Regions from separate parts of the Nonomuraea sp. NPDC050733 genome, predicted to be linked through region 2. Evidence: riboswitches for the same ligand, from Rfam matches in the RefSeq annotation. Region 2 holds a riboswitch; the other holds the start of a gene.
What was found. A riboswitch is a leader RNA that binds a small molecule or an ion and turns the genes downstream of it on or off. The one in region 2 is predicted to bind thiamine pyrophosphate.
Positions count from the first base shown of each region.

Region 1: linked by a shared signal. The riboswitch ahead of AB0H64_RS22940 (FAD-dependent oxidoreductase) and the one ahead of AB0H64_RS30675 (cytosine permease) in region 2 are both predicted to bind thiamine pyrophosphate.

Region 1 is NZ_JBFAHO010000014.1:84,286-91,526, forward strand. It holds gene AB0H64_RS22905 (YbaK/EbsC family protein) at 1-209, shown strand, start outside; gene AB0H64_RS22910 (GNAT family N-acetyltransferase) at 220-846, shown strand; gene metF (methylenetetrahydrofolate reductase [NAD(P)H]) at 1,251-2,174, opposite strand; gene AB0H64_RS22920 (polyprenyl synthetase family protein) at 2,264-3,331, shown strand; gene thiE (thiamine phosphate synthase) at 3,383-4,018, opposite strand; gene AB0H64_RS22930 (Rv2175c family DNA-binding protein) at 3,996-4,370, opposite strand; gene AB0H64_RS22935 (FAD-dependent oxidoreductase) at 4,401-5,564, opposite strand; TPP riboswitch at 5,623-5,739, shown strand; gene AB0H64_RS22940 (FAD-dependent oxidoreductase) at 5,729-7,024, shown strand; gene thiS (sulfur carrier protein ThiS) at 7,021-7,221, shown strand; gene AB0H64_RS22950 (thiazole synthase) at 7,214-7,241, shown strand, end outside.
Region 2 is NZ_JBFAHO010000025.1:62,699-69,939, reverse strand. It holds gene AB0H64_RS30695 (DNA-formamidopyrimidine glycosylase family protein) at 1-671, shown strand, start outside; gene AB0H64_RS30690 (helix-turn-helix domain-containing protein) at 721-1,134, shown strand; gene AB0H64_RS30685 (rhodanese-like domain-containing protein) at 1,131-1,454, shown strand; gene AB0H64_RS30680 (hypothetical protein) at 1,510-1,740, shown strand; TPP riboswitch at 1,840-1,952, shown strand; gene AB0H64_RS30675 (cytosine permease) at 1,943-3,286, shown strand; gene AB0H64_RS30670 (methylated-DNA--[protein]-cysteine S-methyltransferase) at 3,297-3,857, opposite strand; gene AB0H64_RS30665 (ATP-binding protein) at 3,951-5,819, shown strand; gene AB0H64_RS30660 (ATP-binding protein) at 5,963-6,406, shown strand; gene AB0H64_RS30655 (membrane protein insertase YidC) at 6,449-7,096, opposite strand; gene AB0H64_RS30650 (DUF6412 domain-containing protein) at 7,147-7,241, opposite strand, start outside.

The DNA.
Region 1 (7,241 bases), on a different contig from region 2:
CACCCGAGCTCGTCCGGCAGGCCACCGGCCAGCCGATCGGCGGCGTCGCCCCCATAGGCCACCCCACCCCGATCCGCACCCTCGTCGACACCTGGCTGAGCAAGCACGACGTCGTGTGGGCCGCCGGCGGGCATCCGCACACGGTGTTCCCGACGAGCTTCGACGAGCTGGTGCGCATCACCGGGGGCACACCGGCCGACGTCGAGTAATGTGCGCAGCGTGATCGAGTTTCGCGGGGCGGGGCCGGCCGAGTTCGACGAGCGGCTGGACACGGTGATCGGCATCTACGCTGCCGCCATGCGCCCGCCCGCGGAGCAGCTCACGGGCCGCCGCGCCATCATGCGCAACCACGGCATGTACCCGCGCTTCCAGTGCTACTTCGCCGAGCTGCGTGACGCGCCGATCCACCACGGGCCGGTCCACCACGGGCCGGTCCTCCACGGGCCGGTCCACCACGGGCCCGGCCACGGGCGCCCCGCTCCGGTCGTCGGGTTCGCGTACGGCTTCCACGGCGCGCCCGGCCAGTGGTGGCACGACGTGGTCTACCGCGCCCTGGAGGAACAGGCCGGGGCGCGGGTGGCCGACGCCTGGCTCGGCGACGCCTTCGAGCTGGCCGAGATCCACGTCCACCCCGACCACCAGGGCAAGGGCATCGGCCGGGCCATGATCACCACGTTGTGCGCGGGCCGCAGGGAGCGCTCGGCCGTGCTGTCCACCCACGACCGGCCCACCGCCGCCCGCCACCTGTACGCGAGCCTGGGCTTCACGGACCTGCTGTCCCGGTTCGTCTTCCCCGGCGGTCACGAAGAGTACGCGATCGCCGGGCGGCCCCTGCCGCTCGCCTGACGGATCCCCTGGTAAAGCCTTGACCAGCCGGTTTGGCTGCCGTGACGCCGGGGGATGAATGACTACGCAAAGTAATGGACGCTCTACCGCGCGTCTACCCACCCCTGACCGCCACCCGCCGGGTCCCCCTGCGGGCGGGTGGCGGGCCCACCCGGCCACTTCCCCGGCCGGCATCTGCAGACGTGTTCGCGGCGGCGGGAATGTTCCGCGGGAAGGAGGGGTTCTACTCCACGTGACCGGTGTGTCCAGTGTCCCCGGGCCTCACCTATCGCCTTCGCGGAATACCGTTCGGCTGGAGCCGCGTTGTGCCACTCGCCGAGAGGCGACCTGCACACCGGTACGCACACGTCGAAGCGCCCGTCCCCATCAGGGGGCGGGCGCTTCGGCATGTGTGGAGGAACGCCTCAGACCGCGACCGGCTCCGGGCGTGACAGGAGCTGGAAGACCTCACGCGAGGCGCTCGACCGGTTGAACGTGATGAAGTGGATGCCCGGCGCGCCCTCGTCGAGCAGCCGCTGGCACAGCTCCGCCCCGTGCTCGATGCCCAGCCGCCGCACCGCCGCCGGGTCGTCGGCGACGGCCTCGAAGCGGGCCGCGAGCTCCGGCGGGAACGGCGCGCCCGAGAGCTGCTCCGACCGGGCGATCGTGCTCATCTGGGTGACCGGCATGATGCACGGGATGATCGGCGTGTCGCAGCCCCGGGCGGCGACCCGGTCGCGCAGCCGCAGGTAGTCGTCGGCCTGGAAGAACATCTGCGTGATCGCGTAGTCGGCGCCCGCCCGGCACTTGCGGACGAAGAACTCGGTGTCGGACTCGATGGACGGCGAGCGCGGGTGCTTGTAGGGGAACGCCGCCACGCCCACGCAGAAGTCGCCGGCCTGCCGGATGAGCCGCACCAGGTCCTCGGCGTACTGGACGCCGTCGGGATGCCGGACCCACTCGCCGGTCGGGTCGCCGGGCGGGTCGCCCCGCACGGCCAGGATGTTGCGCACTCCCGCGTCGGCGAACCGGCCGACGAGGTGGCGCAGCTCGCGGACCGAGTGGTTGACGGCGGTGAAGTGGGCCACCGGCGTGAGCGTGGTGCCGTGGGCGACCCGCTCGACGATGTCGACCGTGCGGTCGCGCGTGGTGCCGCCCGCGCCGTACGTGACGGACACGAACGTCGGCCGCAGCGACTCCAGCTCCCTGATCGCCCGCCACAGCTGCCGCTCGCCCTCGTCGGTCTTCGGGGGGAAGAACTCGAAGGAGAACGACCGGCCACCGGAGGCGAGGAGCTCGCGGACGGTGGGGACACGATCGGGCAGGACGGAAGGTCGACCAAGCGCCATGTCCCAAGGTTACCGTGGCGGGGCCCGCGCCAGCGGTCACCCGGGTCCTGGAGATCCGGGTGCCGCCCGTCGGCCACTAGTCTCAAGGCATGAGCACTGAGGCCGCGAGCATGGACACCTTGCGCGAACAGGTGGACCGTTGCCTGAGGGAGTTCGTCGACCGGCAGCTTCCGCTCACGGGCGCGCCGGAGCTGGAGCCGCTCCGCCTGGCCGCCAAGGAGCTGCTGGCCGGCGGCAAGCGGCTGCGTCCCGCGTTCTGCTACTGGGGGTGGCGCGGGGCGGGCGGCGCGGACGAGCCGGGCATCTACCCGGCCGCGGCGTCGCTGGAGCTGCTCCAGGCCAGCGCGCTGGTCCACGACGACGTGATGGACAAGAGCGACCTGCGCCGCGGGATGCCGTCGGCGCACCGCCGGTTCGAGACGATGCACGCGGGGGCCGGCTGGCACGGCTCGGCCGAGCAGTTCGGCGTGGGCGCGGCGATCCTGCTGGGCAACCTGCTGCTGATCTGGTCCGGCGAGATGTGGCGCGGCAGCGGCCTGCCGCCGGAGTCGATCGGGGCGGCGCAGCCGGTCCACGACCACATGCGCACCGAGCTGATGTGCGGCCAGTACCTCGACCTGCTGGAGCAGGCCCACGGGGAGAACACGTTCGAGTCGGCGCTGCGCGTCGCCCTGTACAAGAGCGGCAAGTACTCCGTCGAGCAGCCCCTCCGGCTCGGGCTGGTCCTCGCGGCGGGCGAGCTGGCGCCGTGGATGGACGAGCTGTGCACCACGTACGGCACGCGGGTGGGGATCGCGTTCCAGATGCGCGACGACATCCTCGGCGTGTTCGGCGACCCGGCGGCCACCGGCAAGCCGGCCGGCGACGACCTGCGCGAGGGCAAGCGGACGATGCTCATGGCGCGCACCCTGGCCGCCGCCACCCCCACGCAGGCCGCGCTGGTGCGGAGCCTGCTCGGCGACCCGGGGCTCGACGACCGGGGCGTGGCGGCGCTGCGGGAGGTCATCGAGGACACGGGGGCGCTGCGGGAGTGCGAGGACCTGATCGGGACGTACCTGACGGAGGCGCTGGCCTGCCTCGACCAGGCGCCGATCACGGCCGGGGCGCGCTCCGCGCTGGCCGACCTGGCCGTCGCCGCCACCTCCCGCAAGGCCTGACCCTCCCCGCGCTTCCACGGGCGCTGGGAGGGTCGCAAGCGGTCGGGTGGGTCAGCGGGCCAGGCGCTTGGCGAACTCCGCCGCCGCCGCGCCCGGGTCGTCGGCCTCGGTGATCGCCCGCACCACGACGACGCGGGTCGCCCCGCACGCCATGACCTCGTCGAGGTTGTCCAGGTCGATGCCGCCGATGGCGAACCACGGCCGGTCCGTGGCGATCGAGGCCGCGTGCCGCAGCAGCGACGGCCCCGGCGCGGGACGGCCCGGCTTGGTCGGGGTGGGCCAGGTCGGCCCGCAGCAGAAGTAGTCGACGCCCTCCTCCACCGCGGCGGCGGACGCCTCGGCGGTGGAGTGGGTGGACCTGCCGATGAGGATGTCGTCGCCGAGTATCTCCCGCGCGACGCCCACCGGAAGGTCGTCCTGCCCCAGGTGGAGCACGTCGGGCCGGGCGGCGTAGGCCACGTCCGCCCGGTCGTTGACGGCCAGCAGCCTGCCGTGCCGGTCGCAGGCGTCGCGGAAGACCTCCAGCAGCGCGAGCTCCTCCCGCGCCTCCAGGCCCTTCTCACGGAGCTGGACGACGTCGACGCCGTTGGCGAGCACGGTGTCGAGGAACTCGGCCAGGTCACCGCGCCGGCGCCGGCCGTCGGTGCAGAGGTAGAGCCGGGCGTCAGAAAGCGAGGGCCTGGGCACGCCGCTTGACCTCGGTGTGGCGGCCCGCGCGGATCGCCTCGACGGGCGAGCCGGGCAGCGAGTCGTCCGGGGTGAAGAGCCACCGCAGCGCCTCGGCGTCGTCGTAGCCCGCGTCCAGCAGCACGGTCAGCGTGCCGGGCAGGCCCTTCATCACGTCCCTTCCGTCAAGGAACGCCGCGGGCACGTGCGGCCCGCCGCTGCCCCGGCGCACGCCGAGCAGCTTGTGGTCCTTGAGGAGTTGCTTGGTCCGCCCGAGCGAGAGCTGCAGGCGGTCGGCCACCTCGGGGAGAGTGAGCCACTCGTTGACGAGCTGGTCGGTCTCCCGGTCGATCTGTGCAACAGAAAGCGTCACGAAACCACAACTACCACATGGCGCGCTTGCTCAAACAACACAATCCCGTAGAGGGACATCGGGATCTACCAGGCGTTCCGGGTCGATCCTGTGCCCCGCGTCGATGATGCGGCGGCCCTGGACGAGGTCCCGCGGCCGGTCCACGGCCAGCACCGCGGCCAGCGCGCCGTCGCCGGTCAGCCAGCAGGCCGACCACTTGCCCTCCGGGCCGCCCCGGTACAGGAGACGCTCGCCGGCCGGATGGTGACCCGCGTACTGGACCATGTGGCCGAACTGCTCGGACCAGAAGTACGGCACCGGGTCGTAGACGGCCTCCTCGCCCAGCAGGGTGGCCGCGGCGACCTCGGGCGCGCCGAGCGCGGTGTCCCAGTGCTCCACCCGCAGGCGCGTGCCGTAACGGCGCGACCACCAGGCGGCGCAGTCGCCCACCGCCACCACGCCCGGCAGGGAGGCGCGCAGGTGCTCGTCGGTGACGACGCCGTTGTGCAGGTCGATGTCGGCGCCCGCCAGCCACTCCACGGCCGGGCGGACCCCGATGCCGGAGACGACCACGTGCGCCTCGACGAACTCGCCGTCCACCAGCCGCACCCCGCCCTCGTCCACCGACGCGACCATGGTGTCCAGCCGCAGGTCGACGCCGTCGTACCAGGCGGTGGTACGGGCGCCGATCTCGGTCCCGACGGCGTGGGAGAGCGGCGCGGGGCCGGCCTCGATCACGGTCACCTCGCAGCCCGCGCGGCGGGCGGCCGTGGCCACCTCGGCGCCGATCCAGCCGGCGCCGACCACCGCGACGCGGGCGCCGCGGACCAGCCGGGCACGCAGCTCCAGCGCGTCGTCGAGAGTGCGCAGCACGTGCTGCGGCCCGTCGCCGGGCAGCGTGATCGGCTCGGCGCCGGTCGCGATGACCAGCCCGTCGTACGCCAGCTCGCCCTCGCTGGTCTCGACGACGCCCGGACGCAGGCCGGTGGCGCTGACGCCGGGGCGGAAGTCCACCTCCAGCGTCGCGAGGTCGGAGTCGACGAAACTGGAGTCGCTGGTGCCCAGCAGCACCGCCTTCGACAGGGGCGGCCGGTCGTACGGGCGATGCCGTTCCTGTCCCAGGAGGGTGATCTCGCCGCCGAACCCCCTCGCCCGCAGGGCCTCGATGCTGCGCACGCCGGCCAGGCCCGCTCCTGCCACCACGACACGGTTCACGGTCAAGACCATAACGGGGCCGCCGCCTGCGCTCCGCACCGAGGCCGTAGGCTTGAGGGGTACGACGCGCGGGAGTCCGGCCGTGACCGGGCTGAGAGGAAGGCTTGACCGGGCCTTCGACCGCAATCCACCTGATCCGGATCATGCCGGCGAAGGGAGCGCGCATGGAGCTGGTCGTGGGCGGCGGGATCGTCGGGCTGTCCATCGCCTGGCGGCTGTCGCGGGTGGGGCGGGCCGTCACCGTGGTGGACCCGGCCCCGGCCTCCGGGGCCTCGCACGCGGCGGCGGGCATGCTGGCGCCCGTCAGCGAGGTCGCCTACACCGAGGAGCCGCTGCTGCGGCTGGGGGTGGCGTCGCTGCGCCGCTGGCCGTCGTTCGCCGCCGAGCTGGCCGAGGACGCCGGCCTGCCGCCGGGCGTCCTGGCCCCGTCGCGCCCGCGCGGGCCCTCCGGCGGCGCTTCTCCCGTGCCGTCGTCCCCTGCGCGTCCTGGCCCGGTCCCGTCGTACGGGCTGGACTTCCGTGCCGACGGCACCCTGGACGTGGCGTTCGGCGCGGACGACCTGGCGGCGCTGGACGAGCTGGGCGGGTTCATGGGCAAGCTGGGGCTGCCGGTGGAGCGGCTGACGGGCAGGGAGTGCCGCCGCCTGGAGCCGATGCTGGCCCCGTCGGTGCGGGGCGGGCTGCTGGCGCCGGGCGACGCGTGGGTGGACCCGCGCCGCGTCACAGCCGCCCTGCTGGCCGCCCTGGAGCGGCTGGGCGTCCCCGTGGTGCGGGCCCGGGTGTCGGAGCTCCTGCGTGCCCCTGGCGGCCCTGGTGGCGGCTCCGGGCGCGGTCCGGCGGTCGTGGGCGTACGGCTGGAGTCTCCGGCGGACGGCGGGGACCTGCCGTCCGAGATCCGCGCCGACGGGGTGATCCTGGCCGCCGGCGCGTGGAGCGGCGAGCTGTACGACCTCCCGGTCCGGCCGGTCAAGGGCCAGATCATGCGGCTGCGCTCCCCCGAGCCGCTGCTCGGCCGGTGCGTGCGCGGCATGGTCCACGGCGCCCCCGTCTACCTGGTGCCGCGCGGCGACGGCGAGCTCGTGGTGGGCGCCACGCAGGAGGAGATGGGGTTCGACACGCGGGTGACGGCCGGCGGCGTGTACGAGCTGCTACGCGACGCCCGGGAGCTGGTGCCCGGCGTGACCGAGCTGGAGGTGGCCGAGGTCGTGGCTGGCCTGCGTCCCGGCACCCCGGACAACCTGCCGCTCATCGGCCCGGCCGGCGTCCCGGGGCTGACGCTGGCGACCGGGCACCACCGCGGCGGGGTGCTCCTGGCGCCGCTCACGACGGCGATCCTCCTGGGCGAGGAGCCCGAACTGGCCGCCCTCTGCTCCCCGGCCCGCCACCACCCGGCCCCCGGCGCGCACGACAGGCCCCCCGGCCCCTACGACAGGAGCTCCGGCTCCGAGGAGATGGGATGAAAGTGACGATCAACGGCAGCCAGCGCGAGGTGCCCGACGGCACCACCGTGGCGCAGGCCGTACGCATCCTGACCACCGCCACCACCGGCGTGGCGGTGGCCCTGAACGACGAGGTCGTGACGCGCGGCTCGTGGGACACCACGGCGCTCGGCGACAGCGACCGCGTCGAGGTGCTCACGGCGGTGCAGGGTGGATGATCTGATCATCGCCGGGGAGA
Region 2 (7,241 bases):
TCCACCTGGCCCGGGCCGGCTGGCTGCGCTGGCGCGACGACCTGTCGGGCGCCAAGCCCGTCCGTCCCGGCAAGGGCCCGCTCGCGGCGAGGGTGCGGTTCGCGCCCGACGACGAGGGCCTGGCGCCGGGGTTCGAGCTGACCGAGGCCGGCACGCAGAAGCGCCTGGCCATCTACGTCACGAGGGACCCGGCCGAGGTGCCCGGCGTGGCCTCGCTGGGCCCGGACCCGCTGGCGGAGTCGTTCACGGTCGAGACGCTGAAGCAGATCGTGGGCGGCAACCGCACGCAGATCAAGGGCCTGCTGCGCGACCAGAAGGTCATCGCGGGCATCGGCAACGCCTACTCCGACGAGGTGCTCCACGCGGCCCGGATGTCCCCGTTCAAGATCGCTTCCTCGCTGACCGACGCGCAGATCGCGGACCTGCACGAGGCCATCGTCACGACGCTGCGCGAGGCCATGGAGCGGGCCCACGGGCTGGCCGCCAAGGACCTCAAGGCGGAGAAGAAGTCCGGCCTGCGCGTCCACAACCGCGCCGGCCAGCCGTGCGACGTCTGCGGCGACACCATCCGCGAGGTCTCCTTCGCCGACTCCTCGCTCCAGTACTGCCCGACCTGCCAGACCGGCGGCAAGCCGCTCGCCGACCGGCGCCTGTCGCGCCTGCTCAAGTAGGGTCGGTTATCTCTTGTAACCGCGATGTGCCTGCGACAGCATGGAAGCCATGGACGACCACGCCTCCTGTGACATCACCGACGACTACGACGTCCGGCAGTGGGACACCCGCGAGGACTGCGAGGTCCGGCAGATCCTGGACCGCGTCGCCGACAAGTGGTCGCTGCTCGTCATCGCCCTGCTCGACAGCCGGAGCCTGCGCTTCAGCGAGCTGCGCCGCGAGATCGACGGGGTCAGCCAGCGCATGCTCAGCGTGACCCTGCGCCACCTGGAGCGCGACGGCCTGGTGACCAGGACCGTCCATCCCGTCGTGCCGCCCCGCGTCGACTACGCGCTCACGCCGCTCGGCCGCACCCTGCACGAGACGATCAAGTCGCTGGTCACCTGGACCGAGTCGCACCAGCGGGAGATCGCCGAGGCCCGTGCGGCCTACGACCGGGGGCGCGAGATGATGGACGCATGACGGTTCCCGAGGTAGAGGCACGTGACGTACCCGACGACGCTTTCCTGCTGGACGTGCGCGAGCGTGAGGAGTGGGTGGCGGGCCACGCTCCCGAGGCCGTGCACATCCCGATGAGCGAGATCCAGGGGCGGGTCGACGAGGTCCCCGCCGGCGGCAAGGTCTACGTCGTCTGCCGGGTCGGCGGCCGGTCCTACCAGGTGGCGGCGTGGCTGAACCACCTGGGGCGCGAGGCGGTCAACGTCGGCGGCGGCATGCAGTCGTGGGAGGGCGCGAGCCGTCCGATGGTCAGCGAGACCGGTCAGCCGCCGTTCGTGGCCTGAGAGCCGGGCCGGAAATTCGGTTGTCCGCGTGGGCGGGTGCTGCTGGGCTGTGCCGGTGAATCGTGACGAGGTGCTGACGGCCTACGAGCGTCAGGTGCGGATCGGGCAGGGCGAGCGGGACGGCCGCGTGGTGCGCGAGGCCGGCGAGGACCGCTGGAACGGGGTTTTCTGGTCCGATCTCGACGAGGCCACGGCCGTCGACGCCTCCAGCGAGAGCCGCCCGATCCTGCTGCGGCTCGGCTTCGAGCCGCTCGGCACCACGACCCCGTACGCGTACACCCCCTGACAGGACCGGGTGTGGCCGTCCGGCGGCGCATGAGGCATCATGAGGGCGCACGCCAGGACATTTCCGGCTGAGACCGGGGTGCCAGGGCTGTGCGACAACTACAGATCCCGCGGGAGCTCGGGGCCACCGGGCTGAGAGGGCAGCTGCCGCTGCTGCCGACCGCATGAACCTGTCCGGGTAATGCCGGCGTAGGGAGTGTGTGATGACGCATGCCGTCAACGAAGTCCCGCTGACCCTCGACGAGACCCCGCCGAAGACACTCGGCGTGCTGGACCAGGGCGCGCTCTGGGCCAACCTCGGGGTGAGCCTGCTGGGCTTCTCCGGCGCGCTCTTCCTGCTCGACCCGCTGGGCGGCGCCCCGCTGACCGTCGCCGCGGCCCTCACCGCCGCCGTCGTGGGCAGCCTCCTCGGCACCGCCATGGTCGGCCTGGCCGCCATCCCGGGCACCCGGACGGGACGGCCCGCGATGGTGTTGCTCCGGGGGCTGTTCGGGGCGCGGCTGTCGTACGTGCCGACGGTGCTCAACATCATCCAGATGGTCGGCTGGGGCGCCTTCGAGCTCTGGGTGATCTCCATGGGCGCGAGCGCGATCTTCGGTCCGGCGGTGCCGTACGCGGTCTGGGTGGTCGTCGCCGGGGTCCTCACCACCTCGCTGTCGATCTGGCCGCTCGGCTCGGTGCGGCTGCTGCGCCGGTACGTCACGGTCGCCGTGGTCATCGCGCTGGCCTGGTTCGCCGTGGACTTCCTCGGCCAGGCCCAGCCGCAGGCCGGCGGCTCGTGGCAGGCGTTCGCGCCGGCCGTCGACTACGTGATCGCGCTGTCGGTCTCGTGGGTGCCGATGGCGGCCGACTTCGCCCGGCACTCCAGGTCGAGCGCCGCCGCGTTCACCGGCGTCGTCGGCGGCTACACGCTGGCCCAGGTGGCCTGCCTGGGGCTCGGCGTGTACGCGGTGGCCATCGCCGGGGCGGCCGCGGTCCAGGCGGACGGCACCGCGGTGTTCGGGACGTTCGTCGCGGCGCCGCTCGGCGCGCTGTTCTTCGCGGTGCTCGTCCTGCGCGAGACCGACCAGTCGTTCGCGAACGTCTACTCGACCACCCTCTCGCTGCAGAACCTCATGCCCCGCGTCGACCGCCGCGTCTTCAGTGTCTCGATCGGCGTGGTCACCACCGCAGTGGCGCTGGTGGTGGACGTGAACTCCTACGGGGCGTTCCTCGGCATCATCGGCGCGGTGTTCGTGCCGATGTTCGCGGTCCTCGCCGTGGACTACTTCGTGCTCGGCGGTTCCGCCCGGTGGAACACCGACGAGGACGCGCCGTCCCGCTGGTCCATGCTGGTGCCCTGGGTGCTCGGCTTCGCCGCGTACTGGCTGACCACCTCGACGCCGACCGTCGGTGCCTGGGACGGGTTCTGGGCCGAGGTGCGCGAGGAGATCGGCTTCACCCGCCAGCCGTGGATGAACGGCGCGCTCGGCGCGGCGCTCGTGGCCGCGCTGGTCACGCTCGCCCTCGGCCTGGCCCGGCGCCGGGCCCTCGCCGACCGCGCCTGACAGCTCGTGATCAGGAGCGGGACTCGACGGTGAGGAGGTGGCGCTTGGCGTTCACGCCTCCGGCGTAGTCGCCGAGCGCGCCGTCGCCGGGCACGATCCGGTGGCACGGCACGATGACGCACACCGGGTTGGCCATCAGCGCGTTGCCGACCGCCCGCAGCGCGCGTGGCCGGCCGATGCGCTCGCCGATCTCACCGAGCGTCGCCGTCGTGCCGTACGGGATCGCCATGGTCTTCTGCAGCACCGTGCGCGCGAACGACGTGGCGATGGCCAGGTCGACCGGCGTGGTGAAGGCCCGCAGCCGCCCCGAGAAGTACGCGTCCAGCTCCCGGCGCACCGGGTCCAGCCGGCCGGGGTCGGGGCCGATGAACGAGCCCACGTGCCGCGTCACCCGCTCGTACACCGCGTGCTCGTCCTCGAAGCTGCACGCCACGACCCCCTTGCCGGACACCGCCAGCACCAGCCGCCCCACGGCGCCGTCATAGGTGCCGAACGCGACGTCGGGCGGGGTCTCCCCGCGGTAGGTGGCGGAGGTCACCCGTAGCAGGGCATCGAGATCACCGCTCGACATCCGCTCACCCTCTTCTCACCTGGTAGGTCGTGATCGGCAGCGTATCGGACGGATCGGCCGACGGCGGCCCCGCAGCGCGGGCACTATGGAGGTGTGGGTGACGAGTGGGCCGGCAGTGACGACGAGATCGCTCGCGCGGTGCTCGCCGGCTCGCCCAACGCGCTGATCGCGCTCGACCGGGACCAGACCGTGCTGGTGTGGACCCCGGCCGCCGAGCGGCTCTTCGGCTGGACCGCCGAGGAGATGCTGGGCCGCAGGGCGCCGATCGTGCCGGGGGAGCTGACGGCTGAGCACAACGCGGTGCTCGAACGCGCGCGTACCGGCGACCAGGTGACGCTGCGCACCAAGCGGTTACGCCGCGACGGAAGCGTGCTCGATGTGACGGTCGACATCGGGCCGATGGTGATGGGCAGTTCGGTGGTGGGATACGTGTGCGTCCACCACCGCGCGGCGGCCGAGGAGGCGGCGAGCGAGCGCATGGCGCGCCGGGTCCGGCTGGTGCGCCGGCTGACCGACGTGGTCGGCGACATCAACGCCGAGCTGGAGCTGCCCGCCGTCCTCGACCGGATCGCCGGCAGCCTGACCGAGCTGACGGGCGCCGACGCGGGCGGGTTCGTGCTCATCGAGGGCGAACGGCTGCGCGTGGTCAGCGCCCACCGGCTGCCCGAGACGCTCAAGGGCGCCACGGCCGGGCTGCGCACCAGCCTGGTGGGCAAGCTGCTGCGCACCGGCAAGACCGTCCTGCTGGAGTCCCACGGGCTCGACGAGCTGCTGTGGGCGGAGCTGACCGGCCTGCACACGATCGCGCTCGGGCTGGCCGCCGTGGGCGGGCGGCCGTACGGCGCGCTGTACGCGCTGTACGCCCAGCGCAAGCCCGGCCACCTGGAGCTGGAGCTGCTGGAGCTGCTGGCCGGGCACGCCGGCATCGCGGTGGGCAACGCCATGGCCTACCAGGAGGCGGTGCGGCAGCGGGCCCACGAGCAGGCGGTGTTCGACGCCAGCGCCGACGGCATCGCCGTGCTCGACGGGGCCGGCCGCGTCATCCGGTGGAACCCCGCGGCGGCCGAGCTCACCGGGCTGCCCGTCGACGCCGTGCGGGGCGGCCCGCCGCCGTTCCCGCTGCCCAGCCCGGGGGAGAAGCTGACGTTCCAGCTCGACACGGGCCGCTGGCTCGACGTCGTGAGCGCGCGCGTGGAGGAGACCGGCGAGATGGTGGTCGACTTCCGCGACGTGACGCGCGCCAAGGAGCTGGAGGAGGCCAAGGACCTGTTCCTGGCGACGACCAGCCACGAGCTGCGCACCCCCATCACGATCGTGCGGGGCTTCGCCAGCACCCTCGACGCCCGCTGGGACAAGCTGAGCGACCCCGAGCGCCGCTCCGCCGTCCACACGATCGCCGAACGGGCCAGGTCGCTGGGAACGCTCATGGACCACCTGCTGCTCGGCTCGCGGGCCGGCGCCGACGAGCTCAAGGTACGGGTGGAGGCATTCGACCTGGCTGAGCGGATTAATGCGGCAACGCTAGGATTGCCCGAGTTGTCCGACACGCATCGGGTCGAGGTGGAGATTCCCGGCGGCCTGCCGTGGGTGAAGGGCGACGCGCTGGCCACCGACATCGTGCTCGGCCAGTTGCTGGAGAACGCCTTCAAGTACTCACCGAAGGGCGGGTTGATCAGGGTCGAGGCATGGCCGGAGGACGACAGGGTGGTCGTGGTCGTCGACGACGAGGGCGTCGGCATCGCCGCGTCCGACCGGGAACGGATCTTCGAGAGGTTCGTCCAGGTCGACAGCGGTGACCGGCGGAGGTTCGGCGGCGTGGGGCTCGGGCTCTACATCGTGCGCAGCCTCGCGAGGGCCCAGGGCGGCGACGTGAGCGCCCATGCGCGACCGGGAGGAGGCACCCGGATGCGGATGGTGCTCAATGCGGCTTCTCCTATCCGAACCGACACACCGGTGTGGTAACGAGGTGGTCACGGTTGAGCTGACCTATCGTCCGATGTGGACAAGCTGTGATCGAGATCCGGTTTCTGGGATTGAGTAACGGGGCATTTCGGTCGTACCGGGGAGTGTTCCCGCGGGGGGCACATGAAGACGGGGAGGTGGGTGTGTCAAGCGTGGTGTTGCTGCCGTACGCGCCGTCCAGCGTCGCTGTTGCCCGCCAGCGTCTGAGCACTGACCTGCAGGATTGCGGCGTCTTCTCCGCCGCGATCGACGATGCGGTGCTCGTGGTGAGTGAGCTGCTCAGCAACGCGCTGCGGCACGCGCATCCGCTGCCGTCGGGCATGGTCAAGGTCACCTGGCTGCGCAACGACGATCACATCGAGGTCGCGGTGAGCGACGGAGGCGCGGCGACCGAGCCGCGCGCGGGCCGTCCCACGCTGTCCTCCCTCGGCGGCCGGGGGCTCGGCATCGTCGAGTACGTCGCCGAGAGCTGGGGCGTGCGCCACGACGGCGACACCACCACGGTCTGGGCCGTCCTGCCCGCCCCCAACTCCAACGGCAACGGCACCATGAAAGGCCAGGTCGCAGCCCTGCGAGAGGCCGGCTGAGCCGGCCTCTCGGTTTTTGTCCGGGCGCTCGCCCGGCCCCTGTCAGGCGCACCGGCGCGTGAGCACCGTCCGCTCACCGTACGTCCATGCGGTGGACACGAGCAGGTACAGGGCGGCGGCGAGCGGCATCACCAGCGCCGCCAGGACCGAGCCGAACGGCATCAGCGGCATGATTCTCCGCATCAGCGCCGGCTGCTCCTCGGGGAGTGTGGCCCTGATCCGGTGCGCCTGGAGCCACGCCACCAGCGTGACCAGGGCGATCACCAAGATGAAGACCGAAAAGGGCCAACTGATCAGTCCGTAATTGGTGACAATTCCGGCAACCTGCTGGCCCAGCGGAGCGCCCAGAAGGTCATGACCGGCCAAGGCGGTCGGATGCGTGGCCACCCGGTACATCAGCCACATGAACGGCAGTTGCGCCATCCCGGGCAAGATTCCGGCCAGCGGCGAGCTGCCCTCCTTCGCGTACAGCGTGGACAGCTCCTTGCTGAGCCGCTCCGGGTTGCGCTCGAACCGCTTGCGCAGGGCCCGTACCTTCGGAGCCAGACGCTCGGTGACGCGCGCCGCACGCGCCTGCCGGACGCTCAGCGGGAGCAGCAGCAGCCGTACGGCCATCGTGAACAGCACGATCGCGACGGCCGCGTGGCCTCCGGACATGCCGACGATCAGCGTGACAAGAGAATCGATCATGAGCCCTTCCTCGACGTACAGGTGACGAGGGCTCGACGAGACGAGCCCCGCTAGACGGAAGCGGGGCTGGGTGAGGGCGCTCTCGGGCGCGGCCGGCCGGCGGCGCCGGGATCACGCTGACGCTGGAACGCCGTCCGCCGGGCGT